2 regions of the Streptomyces sp. GL_148 genome follow, and region 2 is predicted to be linked to the other one. Evidence: riboswitches for the same ligand, from Rfam matches in the RefSeq annotation. Region 2 holds a riboswitch; the other holds the start of a gene.
The links. A riboswitch is a leader RNA that binds a small molecule or an ion and turns the genes downstream of it on or off. The one in region 2 is predicted to bind ZMP and ZTP.

Region 1 (6,307 bases), 1.9 Mb from region 2:
GGTCGCTGCGCCCCCGCCCCTACCCCACACGGGTACCGGGCGGTAGCGGCCCGTCCGGATCTTGCCTCGGCTGAGCGACCGCTTTCCGTTGCTCCCGCTTCGGGGGTGGGGGCTCCGCGCCGAGGTCCCGCCGGGGCCCACGATGCGCTGCGCGCACGTGAGGGCTGACGTCAGGCAAATCCAGCCTCGCCGGCGTTTGAGGCGCGGGGTCTGGGGCGGAGCCCCAGGGACCCCGGCTCCGCCGGGCACCGGGCTCCGCCCGGACCCGGTCCTCAAACGCCGGACGGGCTGGAACGGGTCAGGCGACCGGGAGGCCCGGGGCCGGGAAGGCGGCCATCAGGTCGGCCACCGCGGAGCGGATCGCACCGAGGGCCGCCTCGTCACCCTTGGCGGCCGCGGAGACGGCCTCCGCGATCCAGTCGGCGACCACCGGCATGTGCTCGGCCCGAAGCCCCCGCGAGGTCAGCGACGGCGTGCCGATCCGGATGCCCGACGGGTCGAACGGCTTGCGCGGGTCGAACGGCACCGTGTTGTAGTTCACGACGATCCCGGCCCGGTCCAGCGCCTTCGCCGCGATCTTGCCGGACACCGACTTCCCCGTGAGGTCGATCAGGATCAGGTGGTTGTCCGTACCGCCGGAGACGAGGTCGAAGCCCCGCTCCAGCAGAGCGGCGGCCAGCGCCTTCGCGTTGGCCACGACCGCGTGCGCGTACGACACGAACGAAGGCTGCGCCGCCTCGTGGAGCGCGACCGCGATGCCGGCCGTCGTCTGGTTGTGCGGGCCGCCCTGGAGGCCCGGGAAGACCGCCTTGTCGATGGCCTTCGCGTGCTCCTCGCGGCACATCAGCATCGCGCCGCGCGGGCCGCGCAGGGTCTTGTGGGTGGTCGTGGAGATCACGTCCACGTGACCCGCCGGGGAGGGGTGGGCCCCGCCCGCGATCAGGCCGGCGATGTGCGCCACGTCGGCGACCAGGACCGAGCCCGCCTCCTTGGCGATCGACGCGAACGCCTCGAAGTCGATCGTGCGCGGGAGCGCCGTACCACCGCAGAAGATCAGCTTGGGCCGCTCCGCCAGCGCGAGGTCCCGTACGGCGTCGTAGTCGATGAGACCATTCGTTTCAGGATCCGCAGTCGCCTGCACCCCGTACTGCACGCCCCTGAACCAGGAGCCCGTCGCCGAGACCCCCCAGCCGTGCGTCAGGTGCCCGCCCATCGGCAGCGCCATGCCCATCACCGTGTCGCCGGGCTTCGCGAAGGCCAGGTAGACCGCGAGGTTGGCGGGCGAGCCGGAGTACGGCTGCACGTTGGCGTGGTCGACTCCGAAGAGGCCCTTCGCCCGCTCCACGGCCAGCGCCTCGATGCGGTCGATGTTCTGCTGGCCCTCGTAGTAGCGGCGGCCCGGGTAGCCCTCGCTGTACTTGTTCTGCAGCACGGTGCCGGAGGCCTCCAGCACGGCCGCGGACACGTAGTTCTCGCTCGGGATGAGGCGGAGGGTCTCCGCCTGGAGGGTTTCCTCGGCGGCGACGAAGGACGCCAGCTCGGGGTCGGTGGCGAGCAGAGCGGGGTGGCGGTACGGGTGGTGGTGGTTCGCGCTCATGGCGGCTCCTCCGGGGTCGATGTCAGATCTCGTCCCCGCGAGGCCCAGGCGAGCGGCCCTGTATGCGGTCGTGCGCGCACGGCTCCCCCGGAGTTGGTTCTCCGTGCGCCAGTCGCCGTGCGTGTCCGACACCTTAGCGGGCGCGCCGCAAGAAAGGTTTCTCCGTCCGCTATTCGAGCGAGGATGGAGGGTGACGCCACCCTCGTCACCGGCTTGACGGACGATCGGAGACCCCGTGTCGACAACTGCTGATGCCATGCGCTCCGCCGACGCGCACAGCGCGCACAACTACCACCCCCTGCCCGTCGTCGTCGCCACCGCGGAGGGCGCGTGGATGACCGACGTGGAGGGCCGCCGCTATCTCGACATGCTCGCGGGCTACTCCGCCCTGAACTTCGGCCACGGCAACCGCCGTCTGCTCGACGCCGCCCGCGCCCAGCTGGAGCGGGTCACCCTGACCTCCCGCGCCTTCCACCACGACCGCTTCGCGGACTTCTGCACCGAGCTCGCGGCGCTGTGCGGCAAGGAGGTCGTGCTGCCCATGAACACGGGCGCGGAGGCCGTGGAGACGGCGGTGAAGACCGCCCGCAAGTGGGGGTACGAGGTCAAGGGCGTACCGGACGGCCACGCCAAGATCGTGGTGGCCGCCGACAACTTCCACGGCCGCACGACGACCATCGTGTCGTTCTCCACCGACCACGAGGCCCGCGACCACTTCGGCCCGTACACCCCCGGCTTCGAGATCGTCCCGTACGGGGACCTCACCGCGCTCGCCCACGCCGTCACCTCCAACACCGTCGCCGTGCTGCTGGAGCCGATCCAGGGCGAGGCCGGCGTCCTCGTACCGCCCGCCGGATACCTGCAAGGCGTACGGGAACTGACGCGCGAGCGGAACGTCCTGTTCATGGCCGACGAGATCCAGTCGGGCCTGGGCCGCACCGGCAAGACCTTCGCGTGCGAACACGAGGACGTCGTCCCCGACGTGTACATCCTCGGCAAGGCGCTGGGCGGCGGGGTCGTGCCCGTGTCGGCGGTGGTGGCCGACCGCGACGTGCTCGGCGTGTTCAAGCCGGGCGAGCACGGCTCCACCTTCGGCGGCAACCCGCTGGCCTGCGCCGTCGCCCTGGAGGTCATCGCGATGCTGCGCACCGGCGAGTACCAGCAGCGCGCCACCGAGCTCGGAAACCACCTGCACCGGGAGCTGAACCTGCTCGTCGGCGGCGGTGCGGTGACCGCCGTACGGGGCCGCGGGCTGTGGGCGGGCGTGGACATCGAACCGTCGCGCGGCACCGGCCGGGAGATCTCCGAGAAGCTGATGGGGCTCGGGGTGCTGGTCAAGGACACGCACGGGTCGACGATCCGGATCGCACCGCCGCTGGTGATCTCCAAGGAGGACCTGGACTGGGGGCTGGACCAGCTCAGGTCGGTCCTCGGCGCATAGCCGTCAGAGGGTGCGGTGGCGTCAGAGGATGCTGTGCCGTTAGAGAATCACGTGGGGCAGGAAGCGGGCGTACTCGTCCGTGACCGGCCCCGCCGATTCGCGGATGCCGAGGCCCGCCGACTCGTCCTCGACGACCCACGCACCGAGCACCACCCGGTTGCCGTCGAAGTCGGGCAGCGGGGCGAGGCCCTGGAAGACGTACGTCTCGTCCTGCTCCGGTGCGAACGGCTCGCCGCCGACCGGGTGCAGGGTGACGCCCGCGCCCTCGCGGCCCAGCAGCGGCTTCGCCGCGTAGCCGGTGGTCGTGACGAGTTCGCGCGGGCCGTCCAGGTAGGCGGGGAGCAGGTTCGGGTGCTCGGGGAAGAGCTCCCACAGGACCGCCAGCAGCGCCTTGTTGGAGAGCAGCATCTTCCACAGCGGCTCGATCCAGGCGGTGGTGCCGGAGCCGCCGCCGTGGTCGTACGTGCCGAGGACCTGCGGGGCGAACTCGTCGGTGGCCAGCCACTCCCACGGGTAGAGCTTGAAGATCGCGCGGATGAAGCCGAGCTTCTCGTCCACGAACCGGCCGGACAGGGAGTCCCAGCCGATCGCCTCCACCGACAGCTCGCGCGTCTCGATGCCGGCCTGCTCGGCGGTCTCCTGGAGGTAGGCGACCGTCATCAGGTCCTCGCCGAGCTCGTCGGTCTCGGAGTGCGCGAAGTGCACCGGGCCGGGCGGCAGCAGCTCCGCCTGGCGCCGCCAGGCGTCGACGAGCCGCTCGTGGAGGGAGTTCCACTGGTCGGCGCCGGGGAAGCGCTCCTCCATCCAGAACCACTGCGGACTGGCCGCCTCCACGAGGGAGGTGGGGGTGTCGGCGTTGTACTCCAGCATCTTGGCGGGGCTGCCGGTGCCGTCGTAGCGCAGGTCGAAGCGGCCGTAGAGCGAGGGCTGTTCGGCGCGGCGCCGCCAGGACTCGGCGATCAGCGCGGCCAGCTTCGGGTCGGTGATGCCGAGGTCGGCGAAACGGTCGTGGTCGACTATGTGCTGCGCCGCCGCCAGGCACATGGCGTGCAGCTCCTCGACGACGTTCTCCAGCGCCTCGACCTCGGGAAGGGTGAAGGAGTAGTACGCGCTCTCGTCCCAGTAGGGGCGCAGGGAGTCGTCGGGGTAGCGGGTCAGGGGGTAGATCAGCCCCTGCTCCTCGACGGTCTTCTGCCAGTCGGGGCGGGGCTCGATGGTGTGGCGCTTCACGCTGGATCAGCCGCCCGAGGAGCTCTTGTGGCTGCCGCCGATGCCGCCGCGGGTGACGGCGGACTTGTCGAAGCTGCCCCCGCTGACCTTGTTCTTCGCGACGGTGCCGCCGTAGTAGTAGGCGCCGCGGCCGCCGCTCTTGCACTCCTTGGTGTTCAGCTTCTCCAGGGTGGCGCGGTCCGCGCAGCGCTTGTCGGGCTCGTTGCTGCTGCCGCAGGCCACGAGGGCCGCGGCGAGCAGGCCCATGCCTCCGAGCGCGACGGTGCCGGAGCGCATACGGCGCTTGGTGCGCGTGGTGTCGGTGCTGCTGCTGTCCATGGACTGTTCGCTCCCCCTGGGTGGCCGGCTGCGCACAGACTAGAACGGCCGCCCCGGCCGACGGAATCCGGCCGACGTGGGATCCGTGACCTAGAGTCGGTTCGTGCTCATTGGGATGATTTGCGCGCTCGGTGCGGCGGTCTGCTTCGGCACGGCGTCGGTCCTGCAAGCGGTGGCGACGCGGGCGACGGCGCCGGGGACGGGCTCGGGGGTCGACACCGCGCTCTTCCTGCGGGCGCTGCGCCAGTGGCGCTATATCGCCGGACTCTGCCTGGACGGGATCGGCTTCGTCCTCCAGATCATCGCCCTGCGGCACATCCCCATCTACGCGGTGGGCGCGGCCCTCGCGGCCAGTCTCGCGGTGACCGCGGTGGTCGCGTCGCGGCTGCTGCGGGTGCGGCTGAGCGGGACGGAGTGGTGCGCGGTCGGCGTGGTGTGCGCGGGGCTGGTGATGCTCGGGCTGTCGTCCGGGGAAGAGGGCTCGGGGGAGGGCACGCTCGCGCTGAAGCTAGGGCTGCTGGCGGTGGCGGGGCTGGTCCTGGTGGTCGGGGCCGTGGCGGGCGGGCTGCCGGACCGCAGCCGGGCGCTGACGCTGGGTCTGGCCGCCGGGACGGGCTTCGGGGTGGTGGAGGTCTCGGTCCGGCTCATCGACGACATCTCGCTCTCCGCCCTGTCCAACCCGGCGTTCTACGCGCTGCTGCTCGGCGGCGGCGCCGCGTTCCTGCTGCTCACCTCGGCACTCCAGCGCGGCTCGGTGACGGCGGCGACGGCCGGGCTGGTGCTGGGCGAGACGATCGGGCCGGCGGTGGTGGGAGTGGCCTGGCTGGGCGACCGCACCCGCGAGGGCCTGACCTGGCTGGCGGTCACGGGCTTCGTGGTGGCCGTGGCCGGAGCCCTGGCCCTGGCCCGCTTCGGCGAGCCCCCGGCGGAACCATCTCAGCCGTCCGGCGTTTGAGGACCGGGGTCTGGGGCGGAGCCCCAGGGGGGTCCGGGCAGAGCCCGGGGAACGGTGGAAGGGCGGGTAGGGGACTGCCCCGCAGGGCCCCCCTCACGGGAGCGCAGCGACCAGCGCCGCCAGGGTCGGAGCCCAGGCACTCTGGGACGGCGTCCCGAAGCCCACGACCAGGGCCTCCCGCGCGGGCATGTCCGCCTCCGGATGCCGGAAGAACGACAGCGGCAGCAGCCCCAGATCCTGCCAGGCGGCCGCCCGCAGGGCCGCCCGTTCACCGCCCGGCGGGAGGTCCAGCACCGCGTGCAGGCCCGCGGCGATGCCGGAGACCTCCGCGCGGTCCCCGACGGCCGCGACCAGCTCGTCGCGCCGCCGCCGGTAGCGCAGCCGCATCTCCCGCACGTGCCGGTCGTACGCCCCCGACCGGATGAACTCCGCGAGCGTGAGCTGGTCCAGCGCGCTGGAGCTCCAGTCGGACCGGTTCCTCACCGCGAGCACCTCGTCCGTCAGCGGCCCGGGCATCACCATCCAGCCCATGCGCAGCCCCGGTGCCAGGGACTTGCTCGCCGTGCCCAGGTACACCACCCGGTCGGGGTCCAGTCCCTGGAGCGCGCCGACCGGTTGGCGGTCGTAGCGGAACTCCCCGTCGTAGTCGTCCTCCAGGATCAGCCCGCCGGTGGAGCGGGCCCAGTCCACCGCCGCCGCCCGCCGCCCGGGCGTCAGCGCGGCGCCCGTCGGGAACTGGTGCGCCGGCGTCAGCAGCACCGCCCCC
Region 2 (6,307 bases):
ATGCCGCGCCTGGTCGAGGCCCGCCGGTGACCCGCACCACCCACAAGAACACCGGCAACGCCAAACCCGACCCGGCCGCCCAGGCCTTCGCCGAGGGCCTCGCCCTGGTCAAGCGGAACCCCGCCCTCGCCGCCGTCTCCGCCACCATCTGCCGCCAGGCCAAGTGCGCGGCCACCCCCGCAGGGGGACTGGCCGCCGTCGACTCCAACGGCACCGTCCACGTCCACCCCACCAAGCGCGCCACACCCGAGGAATGGGCCTGGACGCTCTCCCACGCGCTGCTCCACCTCGGCTTCGGACACGTACCCGCCGCCAAGGACGAGTACCGCCCCCAGCCCGACCGCTTCGACCTGGCCGCGCGCTGCGCCGTCGTCAACCGCTTCCTGGCGAGCTTCGCACCCGGCTGGACCCCGGACCGCCTGCCCGCCGAGCACCCCGGCGGCGACGAGGACCTGCTCGCCGCCCGCTGGCGCCGCGACGGCATCCCCCCAGCCCGCGAGAACTGCGGCACCGCCGGAGACCACCCCGACCAGGTCCTGGTGACCTGGCGGGCGTGGAACACCGCCGTCCCCGACTGGGAGACCGCCTTCGCGCACGCCCTGACCCGCAGCGTCTCGGCCGCCATGGACGTGGCCGGCGGCCGCCGCGACCGGGTCACCGGGGAGCGTGTCCGCCTCCACCCGTGGGACCGGGCCCTGAACTGGTTCGTCTCCTCGTACCCGCTGCTCGGGGGCCTCGCCGCCGGGCTGAAGATCGTCGCCGACGCCGAGCTGGCCCGCGCCCAGGGCATCGACATCGCCGCCGTCAGCGCGAGCGCCGGCGAGATCTACGTCAACCCGCTGCGCACCTTCACCGACGGGGAGTGGCGGTTCATCCTGGCCCACGAGATGCTGCACGCCGCCCTGCGCCACGGCGAGCGCCGCGGCGCCCGCGACCCGTACCTGCACAACGTGGCCGCCGACTACGTGGTCAACGGCTGGCTCGTGGAGATGGCCGTCGGGGAGATGCCCGAGGGGCTGCTGTACGACCCGGCGCTCAAGGACCTCTCGGTCGAGGAGGTCTACGACCGGATCACCACCGACCTGCGCCGCATGCGCCGCCTCGCCACCCTGCGCGGCAAGGGCCGCGGGGACATCCTGGGCGAGCCGCTGCCCCACCCGGAGAGCTGCCCGTACACGGACCTGGACGACTTCTACCGGCGCGGCCTCGTCCAGGGCTTCGACCTGCACGCGTACGGGGAGCGCGGCCTGCTGCCCGCCGGGCTGATCCAGGAGATCCGGGCCCTGGCCCACCCGCCCGTGCCCTGGGACGCGGCGCTCGCCCGCTGGTTCGACGAGTACGTGCCGCGGCCCCTGGCCGTACGGTCCTTCGCGCGCCCGGCCCGCCGCCAGGCCTCCACCCCGGACATCCCGCGCGCGGGCCGGTACTTCCCGCCCGAGGAGGTGGCCCGCTGCACCTTCGGGGTGGTCCTCGACACCTCGGGGTCGACGAACGCCGCCCTGCTCGGCAAGGCGCTGGGCGCGATCGCCTCGTACGCGCAGGCCCGCGACGTGCCGGCGGCACGCGTCGTGTTCTGCGACGCGGCGCCGTACGACGCGGGCTATCTGCCACCGACCGAAATCGCCGGGCGGGTCCGGGTACGCGGCCGGGGCGGCACGGTCCTGCAACCGGGCATCGACCTGCTGCACCGGGCGGAGGACTTCCCGCCCGGGGCGCCGGTCCTCGTGATCACGGACGGCGGGTGCGACACCCTGCGGATCCGGCGCGAGCACGCCTATCTGATCCCGCAGGGTGCCTCCCTGCCGTTCACGCCCCGAGGGCCGGTCTTCCGACTGACCTGAAGGTTTAGTCGAGGTAGTCGCGCAGCACCTGCGAGCGCGACGGGTGACGGAGCTTGGACATGGTCTTCGACTCGATCTGGCGGATGCGCTCACGGGTGACCCCGTACACGCGGCCGATCTCGTCGAGGGTCTTCGGCTGGCCGTCGTTGAGGCCGTAGCGCATGGAGACCACGCCCGCCTCGCGCTCCGAGAGCGTGCCCAGGATGGACTGGAGCTGCTCCTGGAGGAAGGTGAAGGAGACCGCGTCGGCCGGCACGACCGCCTCGGAGTCCTCGATGAGGTCACCGAACTCGCTGTCGCCCTCCTCACCCAGCGGGGTGTGCAGGGAGATCGGCTCGCGGCCGTACTTCTGGACCTCGATGACCTTCTCGGGGGTCATGTCGAGTTCCTTGCCCAGCTCCTCCGGAGTGGGCTCCCGGCCGAGGTCCTGGAGCATCTGGCGCTGGACACGGGCCAGCTTGTTGATGATCTCGACCATGTGGACGGGGATGCGGATGGTGCGCGACTGGTCGGCCATGGCACGCGTGATCGCCTGCCGGATCCACCAGGTCGCGTACGTGGAGAACTTGAAGCCCTTGGTGTAGTCGAACTTCTCCACGGCGCGGATCAGACCGACGTTGCCCTCCTGGATCAGGTCCAGGAAGAGCATGCCGCGGCCGGTGTAGCGCTTGGCGAGGGAGACCACGAGGCGGAGGTTGGCCTCCAGCAGGTGGTTCTTGGCCCGGCGGCCGTCCTCGACGAGGATCTCCAGCTCGCGCTTGAACGCGGGCTTGTGGTCCTCCTCCTCTTCGAGCTTGTACTCGGAGAAGAGACCGGCCTCGATGCGCTTGGCGAGCTCGACTTCCTGCTCGGCGTTGAGCAGCGGCACCTTGCCGATGAGCTTGAGGTAGTCCTTGACGGGGTCGGCGGTGGCGCCGGCGACCATGACGGTCTGGGCGGGGGCGTCGTCCTCGTCGTCGTCGGACAGGACGAAGCCGGCGCTGCCGCCCGTCTTGGGCGTCTCCTTCTCGTCGCCCTCGTCCAGGTCCTCGGCCGCCCAGTCCTCGCCCTCGGCGACGGGGGCCTCGGCCTCGTCGCCGTCCTTGGCGGTCTTCTTCGTGGCGGCCGTCTTCTTCACGGCGGTCTTCTTCACGGCGGTCTTCTTGACCGTCCGCTTCTTCGGCGCGGCGGCGGCATCGGCCGCCACCTCCTCCTCGGTGCCGGAGGCCGACGGGTCGGATATCGCCGCGGCGGGGGTGGTGGCAGCCGTCTTGCGCGCACCGATGAGGCGCGGCGGGGCGGCGGCCTTCTTGGCGACGCGCGCCGGGGCGGCGGCCGCCTTGCGCGCCTTCTTGGCGGGAGCCTTGGTGGCGGGGGCGGCGCTGACGTGCAGCGCGACGCCCTCCTCGTCCAGGACCTGGTTCAGGCTGCGCAGGACCCGCTTCCACTGGTCCACCGGGATGCGGCCGGCCTCGAAGGCCTGGCGCACGTCATCACCGTTGATGTGACCCTGCTCGCGGCCACGCTCGACAAGCGCGACCAGGGCCTCGGATTCGGCGATCTCCGTGGGGAACGTACGGGACGGGCTGAGCGACACAAGGAGCCTCTCGTTGCGAACAGATAAGGGGTGGCGGGACATCATCGCGCGAACTCGGGAAACAGACCCGAGGGGGGTCTGTATTCCGGGCCGCACGAGGACACCTGTCGGTTCATCGCATGCCCGAGTAGATTCGTTACGCGCTGAATTGAGTGACCTGCGCCACGCTGTGACCGGGGAGCCGGTCGCGGGTGGTCGCGTCCGCCCGTTTTGTCAGCCCGTTTTGCGGGCCTCGATGAGAAATCGGGCGGTGTGCGCGACGAACGGGCCTTCGTGCTCGATCTGTTCGTGCAGCTCGCGCAACCGTTCCCGATGCTGCCCGACCGTGAAGCCCGGCACCATCCAGATCACCTTCCGTAGAAAGTAGATCACGGCTCCGATGTCGTGGAACTCCGTCCGCAGCCGCTCGGAGCGCAGATCGACCACCTCCAGCCCCGCCTTCGTGGCCTCGGCGACCGCGTCGTCGGGGTGCCGGGCCCGCCGGACCTCCTGCGGCTGCGGTCCCAGGAAGTACTCCACGAGCTCGAAAACGCTCGCCGGGCCGACCTGCTGGGAGAGGTACGCGCCACCGGGCTTCAGCACCCGCGCGATCTCCTCCCACCAGATCGTGACCGGATGCCGGCTGGCGACGAACTCGAAGGACTCGTCGCCGAACGGCAGCGGCGGCTCGTCGGAGTCCGCGACCACCACCGCGCCGAGCGGGTTCAGCAGCCTTGTCGCCTTGTCGATGTTCGGCGGCCACGATTCGGTGGCCACCGTCAGCCGGGGCAGGGGCCCGGCTCCGGCGAGCACCTCCCCGCCGCCGGTCTGGATGTCCAGGGCGGAGCCGGCCTGCGCCAGGCGCCGTGCCAGGAGGCCCTGGTAGCCCCAGGAGGGGCGCTGTTCGGTGGCGCGGCCGTCGAGCCAGGAGAAGTCCCAGCCGTCCACGGAGACGGACTCCGCTTCCGCGACGAGATGGTCGAAAGTGCGCGTCATGTCTCGATCGTCCCAGGTCCGGGCCCGGTCATCCACCGGATTGCCGGGGCCGGGGCCCACACCGGACCCCTCGGGGGTTCGCCTACACTGGGCGGCGGGCCGTGACTGGCGTTCGGGTGGATCACCACCGGGGAGCGGCCCGGCGTACTCCCGTATCCCGTACGTCGACTGCCGCGCGCCTGGGCGAACCGCGATCCCGCAGCGACGCTCAGGAGACCCCATGACGACTGCCCCGACCGTTTCCGCCACCCCGGCCGTCCCCGCCGCCCAGGCCGCCCCCGGAGCCCCCGGCGACCAGTCGGAGCGGACCGCCGTGCTGATGGACGGCACCGCCCTCGCCCGCCGCATCTCGGAGCGGACCGCCGAGTACGCCGCGAAGATCACCGAGCGCACCGGCACCGCGCCCTGTCTGGCGACCGTGCTCGTCGGCGAGGACCCCGCTTCCGTCACCTACGTCCGCATGAAGCAGAACCGCTGTGCCAAGGCCGGGATCACCTCCCGCCACGTGGAGCTGCCGGCCGCGACGACCACCGAGGAGCTCGTCGCCACCCTGTCCGCGCTCTCCGAGGACCCGGAGATCAGCGGCATCCTGCTCCAGCACCCCGTCCCGCACCACATCGACGAGCGCGCCGCCTTCGAGGCGATCGCCCCGGGCAAGGACGTCGACGGGGTCACCATGCACTCCTTCGCCGCCATGGGCTTCGGACTGCCGGGCTTCGTCTCCTGCACCCCCGGCGGCATCATGCGCCTGCTGGAGGCCTACGACGTGGACCTGACCGGCAAGCACGCCGTGGTCGTCGGCCGCAGCGCGATCCTGGGCAAGCCCGCCGGGATGCTGCTGCTGGAGCAGAACGCCACCGTCACCTACTGCCACTCCCGCACCGTGGACCTGCCGTCCATCGTCCGCCAGGCGGACGTGCTGGTCGCCGCCGTCGGCAAGGCCGAGTTCATCCGCGGCGAGGACATCAAGCCGGGCGCCGTGGTCCTGGATGCCGGCTACAACGAGGGCAACGTCGGCGACGTCCACTTCGAGTCGGCCGCCGCCCGCGCCTCGCTGATCACCCCGGTACCGGGCGGCGTCGGCCCGATGACCATCGCGGTCCTGCTGGAGCAGACCGTCCAGGCCGCCGCCGCGCAGGCCGGCCTGGCCCTCGCGGACCTCTGACCCGCGCCGGCACCGATCCGGTACGACGAACGCCCCGGGCCCTTGGGCCCGGGGCGTTTCGTTTCCTCCGGTAAGGGGCCGAAGGACCGATCCGTGGTGCGCGCGCCACCCTCGTCCTCGCCGAGTTGTGGGAGCGTTTCAGCGTCTCGGATGAGCTTAGGTTTCCTGGGCGGGCCTGGCTTTTCAGGTCTGCCGGGAAGGCGGCGTGTGGTGTTGGGGCAGGGTGTGGACGCCTGCGGTTTGCCGCGTGCCCGTGCCGCTGGATGCGGCCGGGTGCTCATCGTGTGCGGTGCCTGCCGCCTGTGCCGCCGCTGGGCGCGGCGATTCGGTGGCTACAGCAGCCGCCCCGCCGGACGCTTTCCGCCCGGTGTGGACCCGGGCGGGGCGGGGACCCCGCGTCGCTTCCTGGGCACGGGGCGGATTCTCATGGGCCCACCTCCATGCGGCAGGCCGTTCTGCCCCGTACAACGAGGGCCCAGCCACCAGGACACGGCCGAAGTTGCGATCAACGGATCAGCGGATCGCCGCTGACAACCAGCGGCGCGACGCCGGGTACTCGATCTTCTACATGGGCATCAACCTCGGCGCCGTCATCGCCCCGCTCGTCGTCGGCTACCTCGGCGAGGAGGTCAACTGGCACCTCGGCTTCGGCGCCGCCGCCGTCGGCATGGCCCTCGGCCTGGTCCAGTACGTCCTCGGCGGCCGGCGCCTGTCGGAGCAGCTGCGCGCGGAGCCCGTGGTCCGGCTCAC

Region 1: another riboswitch for ZMP and ZTP. It lies ahead of glyA (serine hydroxymethyltransferase); the one in region 2 lies ahead of AC3IYI_RS32865 (bifunctional 5,10-methylenetetrahydrofolate dehydrogenase/5,10-methenyltetrahydrofolate cyclohydrolase).

What each region holds. Positions count from the first base shown of each region.
Region 1 covers NZ_CM174396.1:5,364,008-5,370,314, reverse strand. The annotation lists gene glyA (serine hydroxymethyltransferase) at 299-1,597, opposite strand; ZMP/ZTP riboswitch at 1,633-1,723, opposite strand; gene rocD (ornithine--oxo-acid transaminase) at 1,833-3,038, shown strand; gene AC3IYI_RS24870 (glutathionylspermidine synthase family protein) at 3,078-4,268, opposite strand; gene AC3IYI_RS24865 (hypothetical protein) at 4,275-4,586, opposite strand; gene AC3IYI_RS24860 (DMT family protein) at 4,702-5,541, shown strand; gene pdxR (MocR-like pyridoxine biosynthesis transcription factor PdxR) at 5,635-6,307, opposite strand, start outside.
Region 2 covers NZ_CM174396.1:7,272,534-7,278,840, forward strand. The annotation lists gene AC3IYI_RS32845 (ATP-binding protein) at 1-30, shown strand, start outside; gene AC3IYI_RS32850 (vWA domain-containing protein) at 27-1,841, shown strand; gene AC3IYI_RS32855 (RNA polymerase sigma factor) at 1,846-3,417, opposite strand; gene AC3IYI_RS32860 (class I SAM-dependent methyltransferase) at 3,631-4,392, opposite strand; ZMP/ZTP riboswitch at 4,484-4,584, shown strand; gene AC3IYI_RS32865 (bifunctional 5,10-methylenetetrahydrofolate dehydrogenase/5,10-methenyltetrahydrofolate cyclohydrolase) at 4,712-5,557, shown strand; gene AC3IYI_RS32870 (peptide MFS transporter) at 6,057-6,307, shown strand, end outside.